Regions from separate parts of the Caballeronia sp. ATUFL_M2_KS44 genome, predicted to be linked through region 2. Evidence: riboswitches for the same ligand, from Rfam matches in the RefSeq annotation. Region 2 holds a riboswitch; the other holds the start of a gene.
The links. A riboswitch is a leader RNA that binds a small molecule or an ion and turns the genes downstream of it on or off. The one in region 2 is predicted to bind cobalamin.

Region 1: linked by a shared signal. The riboswitch ahead of NCR39_RS02835 (TonB-dependent receptor domain-containing protein) and the one ahead of cobG (precorrin-3B synthase) in region 2 are both predicted to bind cobalamin.

What each region holds. Positions count from the first base shown of each region.
Region 1 is NZ_JALQEA010000006.1:602,352-612,508, forward strand. Features, by position in the region: gene NCR39_RS02800 (LysR family transcriptional regulator) at 1-145, shown strand, start outside; gene lgt (prolipoprotein diacylglyceryl transferase) at 180-1,076, shown strand; gene NCR39_RS02810 (SIMPL domain-containing protein) at 1,095-1,826, opposite strand; gene NCR39_RS02815 (EVE domain-containing protein) at 1,902-2,366, opposite strand; RNA gene ssrS (6S RNA) at 2,453-2,635, opposite strand; gene NCR39_RS02825 (cell division protein ZapA) at 2,741-3,079, opposite strand; gene NCR39_RS02830 (ATPase) at 3,076-3,465, opposite strand; cobalamin riboswitch at 3,660-3,958, shown strand; gene NCR39_RS02835 (TonB-dependent receptor domain-containing protein) at 4,063-5,925, shown strand; gene NCR39_RS02840 (FecCD family ABC transporter permease) at 5,961-6,959, shown strand; gene NCR39_RS02845 (ABC transporter ATP-binding protein) at 6,956-7,735, shown strand; gene cobT (nicotinate-nucleotide--dimethylbenzimidazole phosphoribosyltransferase) at 7,749-8,804, shown strand; gene NCR39_RS02855 (adenosylcobinamide-GDP ribazoletransferase) at 8,801-9,562, shown strand; gene NCR39_RS02860 (histidine phosphatase family protein) at 9,547-10,116, shown strand; gene NCR39_RS02865 (cobalamin-binding protein) at 10,134-10,157, opposite strand, start outside.
Region 2 is NZ_JALQEA010000039.1:738,447-748,603, forward strand. Features, by position in the region: gene NCR39_RS18825 (sigma-54-dependent Fis family transcriptional regulator) at 1-113, opposite strand, end outside; gene NCR39_RS18830 (DUF1328 domain-containing protein) at 267-440, opposite strand; gene NCR39_RS18835 (OpgC domain-containing protein) at 582-1,724, opposite strand; gene NCR39_RS18840 (TerC family protein) at 1,993-2,751, shown strand; gene NCR39_RS18845 (DUF4186 domain-containing protein) at 2,758-3,168, opposite strand; gene cobM (precorrin-4 C(11)-methyltransferase) at 3,174-3,899, opposite strand; gene NCR39_RS18855 (cobalt-precorrin-6A reductase) at 3,896-4,630, opposite strand; gene NCR39_RS18860 (cobalt-precorrin-5B (C(1))-methyltransferase) at 4,627-5,724, opposite strand; gene cbiE (precorrin-6y C5,15-methyltransferase (decarboxylating) subunit CbiE) at 5,757-6,965, opposite strand; cobalamin riboswitch at 7,047-7,237, shown strand; gene cobG (precorrin-3B synthase) at 7,357-8,571, shown strand; gene NCR39_RS18875 (precorrin-8X methylmutase) at 8,564-9,190, shown strand; gene NCR39_RS18880 (precorrin-2 C(20)-methyltransferase) at 9,187-9,915, shown strand; gene cobJ (precorrin-3B C(17)-methyltransferase) at 9,903-10,157, shown strand, end outside.

The DNA.
Region 1 (10,157 bases), on a different contig from region 2:
CGTGGTGTATCGTCCGTTGCGCCCGGTCGCGGATGCGCCCGTCGTCGAAACGGGGCTCGTGTGGCGCGCGGCGGAGGTGAGCCCGGTGCTTGCCGGGTTCATCGAGATCGTGCGCGCGCGGGCCGCAGCCGTCTCTGCTTTATGATTCGTGCCTGACTTCGCTCTTCGAACATTCAACGATGCTCATCCACCCCAATTTCGATCCCGTCGCCATTCATCTCGGACCGCTCGCCGTGCGGTGGTACGGGCTCATGTATCTGGTCGCGTTCATCTCGGCCATCGTCATCGGCCGATTGCGGCTGCGGCTGCCGTATGTCGCCGCGCAAGGCTGGAACGCCAAGGACATCGACGACATGCTGTTCTACGGCGTGCTCGGCACGATTCTCGGCGGCCGAATCGGCTATGTGGTCTTCTACAAGGCGAGCTATTACGCGACGCATCCGCTCGATATCTTCAAGGTGTGGGAAGGCGGGATGTCGTTTCACGGCGGCTTTCTCGGCGTGACGCTCGCGATGGTGCTGTTCGCGTATCAGCGCCGGCGCACGTGGCTGCAAGTCACGGATTTCGTCGCGCCGATGGTGCCGCTCGGGCTCGCGGCAGGGCGGCTCGGCAACTTCATCAACGGCGAATTGTGGGGCCGCGTGACGGACCCGAGCGCGCCGTGGGCCATGCTCTTCCAGCATTCGACGAACGACGACGCCGTGTGGCTCGCGAAGAATCCGCAGCTCGACGCGAAGTGGCATCTGACGGAGATTTTCCAGCGCTATCAGATGCTGCCGCGCCATCCGTCGCAGTTGTACGAGATCGCGCTGGAAGGCATCGTGCTGTTCATCGTGATCTGGACGTTCTCGCGCAAGCCGCGTCCGATGGGCGCAGTCTCCGCGCTATTCCTGATCGGCTATGGACTCGCGCGCTTCACGGTGGAATTCGCGCGCGAGCCGGACGATTATCTCGGCCTGCTCGCGCTCGGCCTTTCGATGGGCCAATGGCTTTCGCTGCCGATGATCATCGCGGGCATCGTCATGATGGTGTGGGCGTACAAGCGGCATCGGCGCGTGCCGGCCAACGCCGCCTGATTCAACGCTCGCGCAGTCTCAACGCGCCATCTGCACCGAACCGGACACGTCGACGGTCACCGTCGTCGTGCCGGCTTCGAGCGCCATCGGCGCGGCCATCTTCGCATCGGCGGACATGCCGCGCGCCTGCATCATCATGACCGGACGCGGCGCCGCGCCGCTCTGGCCGACGTTCACTTCACGGATCGTGAAGCCGCTATAGCCGAATGCCTGCGATGCCGCCTGCGCCTGCTTGCGGAACGAATCGATGGCCTGCGTCGAGAGCTTTTGCGCGGCGGCGCGCTGCGCTTCGGGCGACAGCGAGAACGTGACGTTGCCGACCTGCATCGACGAACTCATCTTGCCCGCGAGCTTCGATGCCGCCGCGAAGTCGTGCGATTCGAGCACGACTTCCGTGCGTCCGCGCCACGCGGATATCTTGCCGTCGCGATCCGTCGACGGATACACGCTGAACGCGCCGCTCTTCGCGGTCACGCCATCGACGCCCTTCGCTTCGCGCAACGCGGCTTCGGCGCGCTGATTGAGCGTCGCGGTGAGCGACGAGGGATCGGCGGCTTCCTGCTCGTAGAAGAGCGTGATGGTGACGACATCCTGCGGCACTTGCGCGCTCGCTTGCGCCGACAGCGAGAGCACGCCCGAAGGCTGCGGATTGGCGATGACCGTCTGCGCGACGGCCGTGGCCGAAAAGGTGAGCGCGGCGCTCGACATCGCGAGCGCGAGCGCGAGGGCGGCGGCGGTTTTCTTGTTCATCATCGAAGGACTCCAACGCTTGAGCGTCGCGCGTTTCGCGACGGCGTTTAGGCGGTCCAACCGTGCGCTTAGTTCCTATTTCCCGGCGAGACGTTCGGTAATGAAGCGCCACTGCGCTTCGGTGACGGGCGTGATCGACAGCCGGTTGCCGCGCGCGAGCACTTGCATGTCGGCGAGTTCTTCGTGCGCGCGCAGTTCGGCGAGCGAAATGAGCGGCGTTTTCTTGACGAAGCTCACATCGACGAGCAGCCAGCGCGGCGTTTCGTGCGTGGACTTGGGATCGAAGTAGGGACTCTTCGCGTCGAACTGCGTGGGATCGGGATAAGCCGTCGATGCGACCTTCGCGATGCCCGCGATACCCGGCTCGGGACAGCTCGAGTGATAGAACAGCACGCCGTCGCCGACCTGCATGGCGTCGCGCATGAAGTTGCGCGCCTGATAGTTGCGCACGCCGGTCCACGGCAGCGTTTTCTTCGGCGCGTGCGCGAGATGATCGATGCTCGCTTCGTCCGGTTCGGACTTCATCAGCCAGTAGCGCATGAGGGGAGCGTGAAGAGAATCGACGGTGAAAATGAAAACGGCACCGGATAAACCGATGCCGTTTGTGCCGCTTGTGCCGTTTGAATAAGGTCCCCGCCTCAGCCGCTAGGCCGGCATCCTGAACCTGGGTTCAAGATTGGTCGCGGTAAGCAACACTTCGGGTACATCAGACAGAGTGACGCGCGCGCCCGTGTTACAAGGTTCCGCAACCGTGCCAATGTGACATTGGTTCAAGGAATATATGACCTTGGCGCACCAGGCAGGGAAACATCACTCTACACCAATCATTTGTCTTATGCAGCCCCTCGCGGGCCTCGCGCCGGTATCTTTTTTTGATTGACACCAACATGCCGATTAGGCCGGCGCATCGGTGCTTATTGCATGTCGTTTTGCACGCCGTTTTGCACTTCGTATTGCGCGATGACCGCGCCGAGCTGCTGGTTCATCGAGTGAACCGTGCGGCGGATTTCTTCGGCGGGGAACGCTTCGCCGTGACGCACGCTGTCCTGCAGCTTGAGCAATTCGGACGCCAGCGAAAGGGCAGCCATGACCGCGATGCGATCCGTGCCGCGCACGCTGCTTGCATTGCGAATCTTGTTCATTTCGGCATCGACGCGGGCCACGGCCTCGCGCAACGCGGCTTCCGTTTCAGGCGAGCACGCAAGGCGATACGGCTGTCCGAGAATGGATACTTCGATCTGCTTGGTCGTCACGCCTTCTCTCCCTGATGATGTTCGCCGTGCATCTCTTCCGCGTGCGCATGTTCATGCTGCGCTTCGCCCGAAGCTTGCGATTCGGCGTTGAGAAGGTCGAGCTGATTGTCGCTTTCGGCATGATGCGCTTTCGCGCGCGGCAGCTTTTCGAGGATCGCGTTCAAGCGCACTTGCGCGTCGTCGATCTTCGCGGAGAGCGAATCGCGCTCGGCTTGCAGCGCGTCGCGTTCGCCTCGCACCTGCACGAGTTCGGCCTGGGCGCCGGCGAAGTCTGCGCGCAATGCTTCGATTTGCGCTTCGAGCGCGAGACGCGCCTGATTATGGCGCTCGCTGATCTGGATCAGCCGGCCGATGTTTCCTGACAGTGATTCGAGTTCGTTGAGCATGTGCTGCGTCCTCTAAAGACCTGGCATTTTAGCGCGGTTCAATGCAGCTTCCGATAATTGTCTCGTTTCGAGACGTAACATCCCCGGATCATGCGTGCATCGCGATGTATTTGTGTGTGGAATGAGCGAGCGAGGCGCGGCGATGATGGTCGCGATGCCCGGCGCGCGTTCTTGACTGCCCCGATGCCCGCTCCTACACTTGCGGCACTTTTGGTGCTCGCGTCCGCTTCTCTCGCGGATGCAGTCAAACGGGAAACAGGGAGCGACGTTCCGGCGCATGACCGGGGCGCGCCAACCTGTGCTGCCCCCGCAACGGTAAGCGACCGCAACGCAAGTTGCAAGTCGTCCCTCGCGCGTTTTTCGCGGCGCATCGCGTGATTTTTTATCGCAGATGCCGTCTGCAAGAAACGTGTCGACGCCACTGCGCGCCATGCGCGGGAAGGCGGGACGAAGCGTCGCCAGCCCGGATACCGGCCAATCGTCCAGCACGCCGATGTCGTCGAACGAGTCAGGAATCGTACGATGCGGCGCGCGCGTCGCGCACAGACCTCGCGGGGAGCGGGGCACGCGCCAGCCCCGAACCGGAATTCTTCACGCATGGTCTTGCCTTCGTCCGGCATCGAACGTCGCGCCGTCTGCGCCGCCGTTTGCGCCGCCCTCAATGTGCTCGCGCAGCCTGCACGCGCCGATACCACCGAACAGGTTCTCACGCCCGTCGTCGTGACCGCGACACGCAGCGCGCAGCCGCTCGCCGATTCCCTCCCGCAGACCTCGCTCTTCGACGAGCAGGACATTGCCGACACCAACGCCGACGACGTGCTCGGTCTCATCGCGCTCGCGCCCGGCGTGCAAATCACGCGCAACGGCGGGCCGGGATCGAACTCGGGCGTGTTCATACGCGGCGCGGCGTCGTCGCAATCGCTCGTTCTGATCGATGGCGTGCGCGTCGAATCGGTATCGCTCGGGGCGGCGCAGTTGTCGCAACTGATGCTCGATCAGACCGATCGCGTCGAGGTCGTGAACGGCAACGTGTCGGCGCTGTACGGGTCGAATGCGATCGGCGGCGTCGTTCAGATATTCACGAAAGAGGGCGACGCGCATCCGCCGCGCTTTCACTTCGAAGCGGAATACGGCAGCTATCACACGCAGCGGCAATCGGCGGGCGTGGACGGCGCGCTCGATGCCGATGGCCGCACCACGTTCAGCCTGAACGTGTCGCGCGAAAAGACCGACGGCTTCTCGTCAATCGATCCGGCGCTCGCGCCCGGCGCGAATCCGAACGCAAACGGCTATCTGAACGAAAGCGTCGCGGCGACGCTGCGCCACAAGTTCACCGACAAGTGGGACGCGGGCGTGCGCTTTCTGCAATCGAACGGCGTCGACAGTTTCGACGATCCCTACGGCTCGCCGACCGACATCAACAATGCGCACGATCGCGTGCGCTCGGCGTCGGTGTTCGCGAACGGCAAGCTGACGGACCGCTGGACCACGCACTTCACGATCGCGCAGGGACAGGACCGCGCGAACATCGAGCAGAACGGCGTCTATACGAGCCGCTTCAACTCCGAGAATCATCAGTATCTCTGGCAGAACGACTTCAAAATCACGGACGCGCACAAGCTGCTGTTCGGCTACGAGCACCTGGATCAATCGCTCGATTCGGATCAACTCAGCGCGCCGGATCGTCATGTGAACTCGGTGTTCGCGGGCTACGTGGGCCGCTTCGGCGCGAGCGACGTGCAGGCGAACGTGCGTCACGACCAGTACTCGGATTTCGGCGGCGCGAACAGCTACTATCTGGGCTACGCCTATAACTTCGACGCGCACTGGCGCGCGAGCGCGAGCTACTCGGCGTCGTTCCGCGCGCCGAGCTTCGACGACCTCTACTATCCGTTCAGCGGCAATCCGTCGATTCAGCCGGAGCGCAGCCATTCGGTCGAGGCCGCGCTGCAATACGCATCGGGCAAAGTGGGCGTGCTGCGCGTGACCGCGTTCCAGACGCGCTATTCGAATCTGATCGATTACGTATCGGACGGCAGCGGCTTCTATATCGCGCAGAACGTGGGGCGCGCGAAGGTGCAGGGCGTCGAGGGATCGTGGGCGGGGCATGTCGGCGCCACGGATGTGCGCGCGGGCGTGACGTTCCAGAATCCCGTCGACGAGACGAATCACGAAGACCTGACGCGACGCGCGCGGCGCTTCGCCACGCTGTCGGCGCATCGTTCTTTCGGACGATGGCGCGTGGGCGGCGAGTGGATCGTGAGCGGCGCGCGCAGCGATTACGATTCGACGCTCGCGGGCTACGGCGTGGTGAATCTGTCCGCGCGCTACGACATCACGAAGTCGTGGTGGCTGAGCGCGCGCATCGACAATCTGTTCGACCGGAACTATGAACTTGCGTACTCGTACAACACGCCCCGGCGCGGCGCGTACATCACGCTGGGCTTCAATCCGTCGTGAGCGTGGCGTCTGACGCGCGGCGTCATCCCAAGGCGATGACCGCCAGCCGCGCCGCGCTCATCTGGCTCGCGCTCGGCGCGGCGGCGTTCGTCGTGCTCGCGGCGTCGCTCGCGCTCGGCAGTGTGAATCTGCCGATGCCGCGTGCAATCGCCGCGCTGCTGCACGCGCGCGCCGCCACGCCCGATATCGCCGATGAAATCGTGCTCACGCTGCGATTGCCGCGCGCGCTGGCGGGCTTCGCATCGGGTGCGCTGCTCGCACTCGCGGGCGCGCTGCTGCAAGTGCTGCTGCGCAATCCGCTGGCCGAACCGTACGTGCTCGGCGTGTCCGGCGGCGCGGCCACGTTCGCGCTCACCGCGATGCTCGCGTCGATGCCCTGGTGGGGCGTGGATATCGCCGCGTGCGCGGGCGCGTTTTTGTCGATCGTGCTGGTGCTCGGACTCGCGCGCACGCATCTTTGGCACGGCGAACAGGACGCATCGCCACGGCTTTTGCTCACGGGGGTCGTGATCGCGGCGGGGTGGGGCGCGCTCATCACGCTGATTCTCAGCGTCACGCCGGAGAACCGGCTGCGCGGCATGCTCTTCTGGCTCACCGGCGACCTCAACGGCGCGGCGACGCCGTGGCCCGCGATGATCGCGCTCGCCGTCGCGCTTGCCGTCATCGCGCCCGCCGCGCCGCAATTGAACGTGCTGCTGCGCGGCGATGCCACCGCGCGTGCGCTCGGCGTGCCCGTCGAACGGTTGCGGCTGCGCGTGTATCTCGTGGCGTCGATCGCGGCGGCGGCTGCGGTGACGACGGCGGGAACCATCGGCTTCGTCGGGCTCGTCGTGCCGCATCTCTTGCGGCTCGCGTTCGGCAACGACCAGCGCATGCTCGTGCCCGCCGCGCCGCTCGCGGGCGGCCTCGCCGTGATGAGCGCCGATCTCGCCGCGCGCACGGTCATCGCGCCGGGACAATTGCCGGTGGGCGTCGTGACGGCGCTCGTCGGCGTGCCGATGTTCCTCTGGATGCTGCTGCGCCGGCCGCGATGAACACGCTTCATATCGACAATCTCTCGTTGCGCGCCGGCGATCGCACTCTGGTGCGGGCCTTGAGCGCGACCATCGCGGCGGGCGACGTGTGGTGCATCGCCGGGCCGAACGGCGCGGGCAAGACGACGCTCATCGGCGTGCTCGCGGGCCTCGCGAAACCTGCGTCGGGTTCCGTATCGCTCGATGGCCGCGCGCTTTCCGCCTGGCGCGCCGCTGATCTCGCACGCCGCCGCGCGCTGATGCCGCAAAGCACGCACGACGTCTTCAGCGCGACCGTGCTCGACACCGTGCTGCTCAACCGCTTTCCGTATCTCACCGGCTGGGGCTGGGAAAGCGACGACGACCGCGCCGCCGCGCACGCCGCACTCGATGCGCTCGGCCTCGCCGCGTTCGCATCGCGCGACGTGTTGACGCTCTCGGGCGGCGAACGCCAACGCGTCGCGCTCGCGGCGGTGCTGTGTCAAAACGCGCCGCTGCTGCTGCTCGACGAACCGCTCGCGCATCTGGACCTGCATCATCAGATCGATTGCCTGAACGCGCTCGTCAAATCCGCGCGCGATGAACGGCGCGCCGTCGTGCTCTCGTGTCACGATATGAATCTCGCGCGCCGCTTCGCCACGCATGCGCTTTTGCTCGACGGCCAGGGCGGCACGCATGCCGGCCCCGTTGCGGATGTGCTGACGCCCGAGCGTGCGAGCGCCGCGTTCGGCTATCCGCTCGTACTGATTCGCGATGGCGCGCATGAAGCGCTCGTGCCGTCGATTCACCGTCACTGACCGAGGAACGCCGATGTCCCACGCCATTCCGATGCCCCGCGCGCTCGACCGCACGCTCGAAGCGGAGCTGCGCCGCATCATCGACATGAAGACGAAGCCGCCCGGCAGCCTCGGGCGGCTCGAATCGCTCGCGCTGCACATGGGCCTGATTCAACGCACGACGAAGCCGCGCATCGAGCGTCCCGCGATGATCGTGTTCGCGGGCGATCACGGTATCGCGGCGGAAGGAGTGAGTCCGTATCCGCAGGAAGTGACCGCGCAGATGGTCGCGAATTTTCTGGCGGGCGGCGCGGCGATCAACGCGCTTTCGCGCTCTGTCGGCATGACGCTCGAAGTCGTGGATGCGGGCGTCGCATCGCCTATTTCGATTGATAAGGGATGCGAACGATTGTCGCTCGGCCTCGGCACGCGCAACTTCGCGCACGAACCGGCGATGTCGCGCGACACGGCGCACGAAGGCATCGCGCGTGGCGCGGCGCGCGTGCGGCATCATGCGTCGCTCGGCACGAACGTGATCGGCTTCGGCGAAATGGGGATCGCGAATACGTCGGCGGCGGCGTGCCTGATGAGCCGGCTGTGCGCATTGCCGATCGACGATTGCGTCGGACGCGGCACCGGTCTCGACGATCGCGGTCTCGCGCATAAACGCGACGTGCTGCGCCGCGCGCTGGCTGCGCATCCATCGAACGGCGATGCCATCGACACGCTCGCCACGTTCGGCGGCTTCGAAATAGCGATGATGACGGGCGCGTATCTCGCGGCGGCCGAGGCGCGCATGACCATTCTCGTCGATGGCTTCATCGCGACATCGGCGTTGCTCGTGGCGTCGAAGATCGCGCCGGACGTGCTGGATTATTGCGTGTTCGCGCATGCATCGAACGAAGCGGGGCACGCGCGCATGCTCGCGCATTTCAACGCCGCGCCGCTTCTGCAACTCGACTTGCGGCTCGGCGAAGGCACGGGCGCGGCGCTCGCGTTGCCGATTCTGCGCGCGGCTGTCGCGTTCGTCGACGAGATGGCGAGCTTCGATTCGGCGGGCGTTTCGAACAAGAACGACGCACAAGCATGAGCCGTCCGCTCGACGAGCTGCGCTATTTCTTCACCGCGCTCGGCTACTTCACGCGCGTGCCGGTGCCGCGCTGGGTCGGCTTCGAGCGCGAATATCTGAACGCGGCGGCGCGCTATTTTCCGCTCGTCGGCGCGATGGTCGGCGGCGTCGCGGCGCTCGTCTATCTCGCGGCGTTGCGCGTGTTTCCGGCGGGCGTGGCCGTGCTGCTCTCGATGACCGCCACGCTCGCGCTCACGGGCGCGTTCCACGAAGACGGCCTCGCCGATTGCGCCGATGCCTTCGGCGGCGGCTACACGCGCGACGACGTGCTGCGCATCATGCACGATTCGCGCATCGGCGCATTCGGGGCGATCGCGCTCGTGATCGCGCTGGCGCTCAAGTGGCAGACGCTCGCCGCGCTGCCGCCGATGCGCGCCGCATCGCTCATGATCGCCGCCCACGCCGCGAGCCGCGCGTGCGCGATCAGCTATCTCGTCACGCTCGATTACGTGCGCGCCGAAGGCAAGGCGAAGCCGGTCGCGCAGAAGATGAGCATGATGTCGTTCGCGCTCGCGATGGTTTTCGGCTTGCCGTGGCTCTGGTGGTTCGGCTGGCGCTTCGCGTGCGTGACGGTCGTCGTTCTCGCGGCCATGCGCTTCATCGCCGGGCGATACTTCGTGCGGCGCATCGGCGGTTATACGGGCGATTGCCTCGGCTGCGCGCAGCAAGTGTTCGAACTCGCGATCTACCTCGTGGGACTCGCATGGATCTCGTACTGATACGGCATCCGGCGGTCGCGATCGATGCCGGCGTCTGCTACGGCCAGACCGATGCGCCTCTGTTGCGCGACGCGTACGAATCGGCGGGTGAGTTGACAGAACGGATGCGCGCGCTGAACGTGCCCGATTGCGTCGATGGATGGCATGCGAGCCCGCTTCGCCGATGCGCGTCGCTTGCAGAGGCGCTCGGTTCCGCTCGCATCGATACGCGGCTGTCCGAGATGCACTTCGGCGCGTGGGAAGGCTGCGCGTGGAATGACATCGATCGCGCGCTCATCGATGCGTGGGCTGCGGATATCGAACATGCGCGTCCGCATGGCGGCGAGAGTCTCGCGCAGTTCGGCGAGCGCGTGATTGCATGGTTCGACGATGCATCCGCCGATGCTTCAGACGCGATGCACGTCATCGCGCATGCAGGCGTGATGCGCGTGCTCGCGGCGCATGTGCTGCGCATCGATCGCGCGAGCGTGCTGCAATGGACGCTCGATTTTGGGGCTATCGTGTGGCTTCGGCGATCGTCTGCGGGATGGAAAATCGTTCGATGGAATGCTTAGGCATCCTGATTAATTCTTCACCGTCGCCCGCGTGCAATATC
Region 2 (10,157 bases):
CGCATCGTGGCGATCAAGCCGAACGTGGCCGATCGCTCGTGAGCGTGGCGGATGACGTCCTGCTGCACGACGTCGCGATGCGCCGGCCGCAAAGCCGCGCCGATGGCATGCATGGGCTCCTCCTCGTCGATCCATCGCGCGCATGGCCAATGGGCCGCGCCGCCGGTCGAATGTCTCCTTCACGGAATTTAACATTGTCCCGGCGCGTGGGTCGATGCGAGGAAGCGCCTATGAGCGTCCGCTGGTATCGCCCTTGACGGGCGTTATCAGAGCACGAGCGATCCCGCCGAAATCGCGACGATCAGGAAGATCACGAACAGCACGAGGAAGATGAAGAAGCAGATTTTCGCGATGCCCGCCGCGCCGGACGACACGCGCCCGAAGCCGAAGAAGCCGGCGATAACGGAGATGACCGCGAAAAGAATGGCGAGTTTGAGCATGACAGCGTCCTTTGTTGTTATCGGATGCCGTGCTCCTTGCAAGCGACGTGCCACTTTGTTTGCGGACGTGGATCGGATCGACCGTTAGTTGCCTCCTTATGACTAAAAAAAGCAGCGCCCGAAGACGCTGCCCTTTCGCAATCAACGCACGCCGCGCGCGCGATTGTCCGTGGCGGCAACCGTCGCCGGAGCGGGCGCGCCTTGCCGCGCGCGCAGCCAGTTCGCGATCGGCTGATGCACTTGCGGCACCGACAGCAGCGCGGAAATCGCGATGGCATCGGCGGCGAGACCGGCCGGCACGTTGATGAGGCCGTCGGTCAGCGTGAAGAGAATCGAATCGACGACGAGCGAAATCACCGTCCCCGCGACGAAGCACACCATGCCGTCACGCCCCACTGCGCCGATCCACGGCAAACGCCGCGCGACTTCCTTCACCACGCCATAGCGCGCGAGGTTCGTCGCGATCCACGCGATCGCCAGGAAATTGACGACGCGCGCGCCCGCGAGATCGCGCTTGAACGCGCTGTCGAGTACGGGCGGCAGCACGAGCAGCTTGTAATACGCCATGCCGACGATGAGCGCGAGCGCCGTCGCGCTGATCGTCCAGCCCAGCCGATGCGACGTGATCCGCTGATACACCGGCTGGCAGCGCGCGAGCACGCCGAGCATGAACATCAGTTGCCAGGCGGCGGGATTGAAGTCCCAGAGCGTGCCGTCGGCGGACGGCATGTATTCGCCGATCTGCGGCGCGCACGCCCACAGCGCGAGGCTCAAGCCCAGCAGCAGCCACGGCTTGCTGCGCGCGAGCGGCAACGCGAGCGGCACGGATAGCGCGAAAAGCGCGTACATCGGCAGGACGGCTGCAAGATACGGCTGGCGCTCGAACGTCAGGATTTGTGCGAGCGAAGCCAGCGGCGCCGAGGTCACGCTGTCGAGATCGTGAAGCACGAGATTCGGCGCGTGACCGTAGAACGGGCGCAGCAGGAAGGTCGCGACGAGCATCAGCACGGCCGTGACCAGAAACGCGCGATAGATCTCGAATGCGCGCTTGACGAAGCGCATGCGCGCGGCGCTTTCGGAGCGGCGTTCGGCGAGCGACGCGTACGCCGTCGCGGTCGCGAAACCGCCGAGGAACACGAAGACTTCGGCGGCGTCGTTGAGCGCGAACGCGTGCAGCGTGAAGCGCGACAACATGCTCCCGCCGATATGATCGACGACGATGATCAGCAGGACGAGTCCCCGAAAGAAGTCCAGCTCGACGAGGCGTTGCGATTTTCCGGACATGCGGCGTATGGTGGTTTTCTGCGGCGCGCAGGAGGTTGGGCGGCGGCCGCGCGTAGGCGGCAACGAAGCGTAGGAGTTTACCCTTAAATGCGGCGGTGCATCATCGGAACAGACGCAGTTTTCCGTTTCAAATCCGATATTTGTGGCTTTACAGCTTCCCCGACGCAGATATGACTGCCCGACATCTCGAAAAGTTTTCAACTTGCTTTCATTTTCGGGATCGATCAGGCTAAGATCACGCCCTCTTCCAAACGACTGGCACGCCCGCATGGACTACATCGCCGCCCTCGTCACCGATCCCGCCGCCTGGGCCGCCTTGGCGACCCTCGTCGTAATGGAAGTCGTGCTCGGCATCGACAACCTGATCTTCATCTCGATTCTCACGAACAAGCTGCCGGCCGCGCACCGGGCGCGCACGCAGCGCATCGGCATCGGGCTCGCGCTCGTGATGCGGCTCGGTTTGCTCGGCACCGTCGCGCTGATCGTGCGGCTCACCACGCCGATCTTCGAGGCGTTCGGCCACGGTTTTTCGTGGCGCGACCTGATTCTGATCGCGGGCGGCGTGTTTCTCGTCTGGAAGGCGACGACCGAGATTCACCATCACGTTTCCCACGACGACGACCACGCCGGACCCGCGACGAGCGGCGGCCTCACGCCGTTGTCGGCCATCGGCCAGATTCTGGTGCTCGATCTCGTGTTTTCCATCGACAGCATCGTGACGGCGGTCGGCATGACGGAGCACATTCCGATCATGTTCGTCGCGGTCATCGCGGCAGTCACGGTGATGCTGTTCGCGGCGGGGCCGCTGTCGCGCTTCATCGAGCGCAATCCGACCATCGTGATGCTCGCGCTCGGCTTCCTGCTCGTGATCGGCATGACGCTGATCGCCGAAGGCTTCGGATCGCACGTGCCGAAGGGCTACATCTATGCTGCGATGGCGTTCTCCGCGCTGGTCGAGGGCCTCAACATGCTGGCGCGCAGGGCGAACAACAAGCGCCGGGCGAAAAGCAGCATCGAACGCGGATGACGTGACCTAGAACGGCAATTCGCGCTGCGGGTTGTCGTTCGCGGCCGGTTCCGACGACGATGACGGCAACGGCTGCGCGCGCAGCCATCGCGCGATGGCATCGACGACATGCTGCCGATCCGCTTCGTCGAGCGCCTTGCCCGCCGCGATGCCATGCCACTTCGCAAGACACGTCCTGCAGCACGTCGCGGTCGCGTGTTGCGCGATGAAAACAGGATGACCGCGAAACGGCGTCTGCTTGCCGTCGTTCAGCGGGGCTTGCGGCGCAAGACGCTTCGCGATCAAGTCATGCGCCTGCAACAGCACCGTTTCGATACCACGTTCACGCATATAGCGCCCTTCGCGCACGCCCAGCGCAAAGCGCCGGCGAAACGCCGATTTCGCGAGGGCTTCGAACACGGCATCGAGGTCGCGCATGCGGATCAGTCCTTCGCGTAGAGCGTGGAATCGGCGAAACCGTGCGCGTGCAGCACGCGTCCGACGATGATCATCGCCGTGCGCTCCACGCCCGCCGCACGCACTTTCTGCGCGATATCCGCGAGCGTGCCTTCCACGCGCGCTTCGTCCGGCCAGCTCGCGCGAAACACGATCGCGACCGGGCAATCTTCACCGTAATGCGGCACGAGATCGGCGACGATGCGTTCGATATGACGCACGCCGAGATGAATGGCGAGCGTCGCGCGATGCCGCGCAAGATCGGCAAGCGATTCGCCCGGCGGCATCGACGTCTTGGCGGCATAGCGCGTGAGAATGACCGTCTGCGAAATGCCGGGCAACGTCAGCTCGCATCTGAGCGCCGCCGCCGATGCCGCCGCCGCCGTCACGCCCGGCACGATTACATAAGGAATCCCTATCTTTTCGATACGACGAATCTGCTCGCCGATCGCCCCGTAAAGCGAAGGATCGCCCGAATGCACGCGCGCGACGTCCTCGCCGTTCGCGTGCGCTTCTTGCAGCAGCGCGACGATGGCATCGAGATCGAGCTCGGCCGTGTTGACGACACGCGTCGCGCGATGGCCCGCCAGCACGCCTTCCGGCACGAGCGAGCCAGCATAGAGAATCACCGGGCACGAACGAATGAGCCTTTGCCCTTTGACGGTGATGAGTTCGGGATCGCCCGGTCCGGCGCCGATGAAATAGACGGTCATTGCAGGTTGAAGTCGTAGGCGAGCAGCGCATCGCGCGCGCTCGCGGGGTCGTCGAATTCGCGTTCGGCTGCGGGCAGCGCGGGCCGCGTGAGCATCACGACAGGCAGCCTGCGTTCCCGCGCGACCGTCAGCTTGGCTTCCGTCGCCTTGCCGCCGCTGTTCTTGCTGATGACCACATCGATGCGCGCGGCATCGAAAAGCGCGCGTTCGCCGGCGATATCGAAAGGTCCGCGTGCATCGACGATATCGGCGCGCGCATTGCCTTCATGCGGATCGAGACAACGAATGGTCCAGTGCTGCGACGCGGGAATGTCGCTGAGATGAGCAAGCGGTTCGCGCCCGAGCGTAAAAAGCGGCCGATGAAACGGCGCGATCCGTTCCACGATCCCGTTCCAGTCCGCCGCCTCGCGCCAGTCGTCGCCGGGCTGCGGCTGCCATGCGGGGCGCCTCACCGCCCACAGCGGCACGCCCGCGAACGTGCATGCTTCGCGCGCATGCCGGCTCATTTGCGCGGCATACGGATGTGTCGCATCGACGACCAGCGCGATTTCGTTCGCGCCCATATAGTCGATGAGGCCCGCCACGCCGCCGAATCCGCCGACGCGTACATCGCATGCGAGATCGGCCGGCACCCGCGCGAGGCCCGCGATGCTGTAGACGTGCGGCTTCGTCAAGCCCCGCGCGATGATCAGCGCATCGCCGGTGCCGCCGAGTAACAACGCGCGCTTCATGTTGCGCTTCCCACGATCACCCCTTGCCTGTCGATGGCGAATGTCTCCACGACGACGCCTTGCGGCACGACATCGCGCGCGACATCACGCGCCCGCGCGCAGACCACATCGCCCAGTTGAATGCCCTCGCCGCGCGCGAGCTTCAACGCTTCCTGGCTCGTGTTCGCCGCGCGGATGTCAGATTGCAGCGCGTCGCTCGCACCGGCATCCGCGGCCCACACGGCAAGCAGCGGCAAGTCGATGCTCGAACTACGGCTATGCAAGTCCATATGCCCCGCCGCGAGCTTGCTCAGCTTGCCGAAGCCGCCGCACAGACTCAGCTTGTCGACGGGCGCGCGTCGCAAATGCTTGAGCACCGCGCCCGCGAAATCGCCCATTTCGATCAGCGCGATATCCGGCATGCCGTAAAGCGCGCGCATCGCGTCTTCGCTCTGATTGCCGGTGCACGCCGCGATATGCCGCACGCCGTTGGCCCGCGCGACATCGATGCCCTGATGAATCGACGCGATATACGCCGAACACGAGAACGGCCTGACGATGCCGGTCGTTCCCAATATCGACAAGCCGCCGACGATACCGAGCCGCGGGTTCATCGTTTTCAACGCGAGCGCTTCGCCGTTCTCGACGCCGATCGTCACATCGAAACCGCCTGCATAGTTCGAAAGCGCCGCGAGCCGTTCGAGGTGCTCGGTCATCATCTTGCGCGGTACGGGATTGATGGCCGGTTCGCCGATTGCGAGCGCAAGCCCCGCGCGCGTCACGGTGCCGACGCCCGGTCCCGCATGAAAGCGCACACCCGTATCCGCCGACAACTGCACGCGCGCGAAGACCAGCGCGCCATGCGTGACATCGGGATCGTCGCCCGCGTCCTTGATGACGCCCGCTTCGGCAGCGTCGCGCGTGTCGTTCGTCGCGCGGCAGAATTCGAGTTTCATCGTGATGTGCTGGCCCTTGGGCAACACGATCTCGGCACGCTCGCTCGCATCGCCCGTCAACAAAAGGCGCGCGGCCGCGAGACTCGTCACGGTCGCGCAGCTTCCGGTGGTATAGCCGCTTATGAGCGGCGCGGGAGTTTCGGGCGTTTCGTCGCGCATGCGGTTCACTCGATCCATTTAGTTAGGATCGCTCACGACTTACTAACATGCAGCAATGTGATCGGCAACGCTTGCCGCCACGTATCGAAACTGCCGAGCGGCTCCGACTGCGCGATGCCGATGCGCGTCAGCTCGCCGCCATAGCGCGCGCGCCAGTCGAGGAGCGCCGCTTCGCTCTGCAAGGTCACCGCGTTGACGATGAGCCGCCCGCCCTGACGCAGCCGCGCCCAGCACGTATCGAGCACGCCGGGCACCGTCGCGCCTCCGCCGACGAACACCGCATCGGGCGCGGCGAGGCCCGCGAGCGCGGCGGGCGCTTCGCCTTTCACGAGCTTGAGCGCGGGCACGCCGAGCGCATCGCGGTTATGTTCGATGAGACGCTGCCGCCCTTCGTTCGCTTCGATTGCAATCGCGCGGCAAGCGGGATGCGCGCGCATCCATTCGATGCCGATGGAGCCGCAGCCCGCGCCCACATCCCATAGCAACTCGCCCGGCTGCGGCGCGAGATGCGCAAGCGTGATCGCGCGCACGTCGCGCTTCGTGAGCTGGCCATCGTGACGATACGCGTCATCGGGCAAACCGGGCGTCAGCGGCGGTCCCGCGTGCCCCGCGTGCGTCCTGCATTCGATAGCAACGAGATTGAGCGCGGCCACTTCGGGCTCGCGCCAGTCGTCGGCGCGTTCGTCGATGCGTCGCTCGTTCATGCCGCCCAGATGCTCGAACACGGTCATGCGGCTTGCGCCGAAACCATGCGCGGTGAGCATCGATGCCATCGCGGCAGGCGTCGCGCCATCGGCGCTCAATACGAAGAGGCGCGCGCCGCGAAACGTATGCGCGAGCAACTCGGCGACAGGCCGCCCGACGAGCGATACGCACTGCGCATCCTGCAACGCCCAATGCAGCCGCGACGCCGCGAGCGACAGCGAAGAAGGCGCGGGAATCACGCGCATTTCGTCGTGAGAAAGCTCGCGTGCGAGCGTCGCGCCGACGCCGTAGTGCATCGGATCGCCGCTCGCGAGCACGCATACGCGCGCGCCGTTCTTGCGTTCGGCGAGGACGGCATCGATGGAAAAGGGTTTGGGCCACGGCACGCGCCGCGCCGCGATGCGTGCGGGCAAGAGCGCGAGATGACGCTCGCCGCCGTGGATCGAACCGGCTTCGACGAGCGCGCGACGCGCCGCGCGGCTCAAGCCATGCCAGCCGTCCTCGCCGATGCCTACCACGGTCAGCCAGGTCGACATGCGCCGTCTCCTCGTTGCGGTTCGCTGCGCGCATCGCGAGAAAACAGCATGCGCGAAGCCGTTTGATGGTCGATAAAAGCGGGCATAATAACGTCCGTCGGTGCCTGATGGGGTGAAACCCTGAAGGCCTAACAGGGAACACAGAGAAACTGTGGCTGCCCCCGCAATTGTACGCAGCGAGTCCGCGCTCCACTGCCACTGGTTTATACCGGGAAGGCCGGCGCGGATGGCGACCTGCCAGCCAAGAGACCTGCCGACGCAATCATCAACGCTTATTTCGCGCGACGCCGACCGGGCGGGGTGTACCGGTCTCTTCATACGCGATACCGCACCGGCCACGCTTTTGAACGCATTCTTCTCCACACCGCGGCCCTCGGCTTGTCCGGGCCTCATGCGCATCGTGCAGGCACGCGATGGCGGTCTGGCGCGTCTGCGTCTCGCGGGCGGCGAACTGAACGCGCATGCTGCGCATGCCGTCGCGCGCGCCGCCGTGCGCTGCGGCTCGGGCGTCATCGACATCACGAATCGCGCGAACCTGCAATTGCGCGGCATACGCGACGATGCCCACGCGGAACTCATCGGCATCGCGCTGGAAGCCGGCCTCGGTCCGCAAGCCGAAGGCGGCGACGACATCCGCAACGTCATGGTAAGTCCGCTCGCGAATGACGCCACGCGCGCGCTCGCTGCTGACATCATCGCCACGATGCAAGCCGATGCCGCGCTGCAAGCGTTATCGCCGAAGTTCGCGTTGCAGCTCGATGGCGGCGAACCGCTTGCCATGCTCGATCATCCGCATGACGTGTGGCTTTCCGCGCTCGAAGACGGCGCGCGTTTTGCGTTCGGTTTTGCGGGCTCGATGCCGCATCGCGCAAACGATGCGCCCGCGCTCGGCAGCATCCCACGCGATGATGTCGTGGCGTTCGTCATGGCGGTGCTGCATGCGTTTCTTGCGCATGCGTCGCGCGAAGAGCATCGCATGCGTGATGTGCTCAAGCGCATCGGCGTTGCGCGCTTTCTCGATGCGCTGACATTCGACACCGCATGCGATGCATGGCGCCGCGCGCCATCCGATGCATCGCTGCGTCTCGGCGCACACGCGAACCCCGAGCACGACGCGTGGTATGTCGGCGCGCAACCGCCGCTCGGCCGTCTCGATGCATCGACGCTCGATGCGCTCGCTGATCTCGCGACATCGCACGCGCAAGGCCGGCTCGTCATGACGCCGTGGCAAAGCGTGTTGCTGCCGGGCGTTGCGTTGCACTCAACGCAATACGTGATCGATAAATTGCACGCGCTCGGTCTCATCACGGATTCGCGTGATCCACTTGCGCGCGTGATTGCATGCACGGGCTCGGCGGGTTGCGCGAAGAGTCACGCCGATACCAAAGCCGATGCATACCGCATCGCGCCGCTGCTGCCCGCGCATATCGAAGCGCATGTGAGCGGCTGCGATCGTTCGTGCGCGGCGGCACATCCCGTCGCCGTGACGCTGTTCGCCGTCGAACCCGGACGCTATGACGTGCACATGCATGCACGCCGCGTCGCACAGAATCTTTCCATCGAAGAGGCGGCCGCGTGGCTCGCCCGGAGCCATGCCGATGCTTGATTACATCCGCGACGGCGCGGAGATCTATCGTCAGTCGTTTGCGACGATTCGCGCCGAAGCCGACTTGAGCGCCATTCCCCGCGACATCGAGAAGCTCGCCGTGCGTCTGATTCATGCGTGCGGCATGGTCGATATCGTCGGCGATCTGCGCTTTTCTGAAGGCGCAGGCGATGCGGGACGCGCCGCGCTCGCCGCCGGCGCACCGATTCTCTGCGATGCGCGCATGGTCGCCGAAGGCATCACACGCGCGCGCCTGCCCGCCGATAACCGCGTGATCTGCACGCTGGGCGACCCGTCCGTGCCCGAGCGCGCCCGCGCGATGAACAACACGCGTTCGGCCGCCGCGCTCGAATTGTGGCGGCCGCAACTCGAAGGCGCGATCGTCGCTATCGGCAATGCCCCGACTGCACTCTTTCATCTGCTCGACATGCTCGATGCCGGCGCACCGAAGCCCGCGCTCATTCTCGGCTTTCCGGTGGGCTTCATCGGCGCGGCGGAATCGAAAGCGCTGCTTGCCGCCGATAGTCGCGGCGTGTCGTTCGTCGCGCTGCTCGGACGACGCGGCGGCAGCGCGATGGCCGCCGCCGCCGTGAACGCACTTGCTTCGGAGACCGAATGATGAGCGGAAGGCTCTATGGCCTGGGCGTCGGCCCGGGAGACCCCGAACTCATCACCGTGAAGGCGCTTCGACTCTTGAAGTCCGCAACCGTGGTGGCGTATTTCGTCGCGAAGGGAAAGAAGGGCAATGCGTTCGGCATCATCGAAGCGCATCTCGACGATACGCAAACGCGCCTGCCGCTCGTGTATCCGGTCACGACCGAAGCGCTCGAACCGCCGCTGTGCTACGAGACGATCATCAGCGCGTTCTACGACGAAGCCGCGCTCGCCATTGCCGATCATCTCGAAGCCGGACGCGATGTCGCGGTGATCTGCGAAGGCGATCCCTTCTTTTACGGCTCATACATGTATCTGCACGATCGTCTCGCCGGACGCTTCGATGCGCATGTCGTGCCCGGCGTGTGCTCGATGCTGGGCGGCGTGTCTGTGCTGGGCGCGCCGCTCGTGTATCGCAATCAGAGCCTTAGCGTGCTGTCGGGCGTGCTGTCCGAAGATGAACTCAAACACAAACTCGAATCATCGGATGCCGCCGTCGTGATGAAGCTCGGCCGCAACTTCGAGAAGGTGCGCCGCGTGCTGCGCGAACTCGGGCTGGACAAGCGCGCGCTTTATGTCGAACGCGCGACGATGGCGAATCAACGCATCGTGCCGCTCGATGAAGTCGATCCGATGGCGTCGCCTTATTTCTCGTTGCTCGTCGTGCCGGGTGAAAAATGGCAGGCGTGAAGACGTTTTCCAAACTTGCAATCGTCGTGCTCGGCGACAGCGCGATGCAAACCGCGCGGCGCATTCAGGCGTGTTTCGCCGAATCGCGCGTGCATGGTCTTGCAAGCCGCGTCGATGCCGACATCGCGTATGACGATTTCGGCGCACACGTGCGCGCGCTTTATGCGGCCGGTACGCCGATCGTCGCGTTGTGTTCGGCGGGCATCGTGATACGCGCGATTGCGCCATGCCTTGCCGATAAA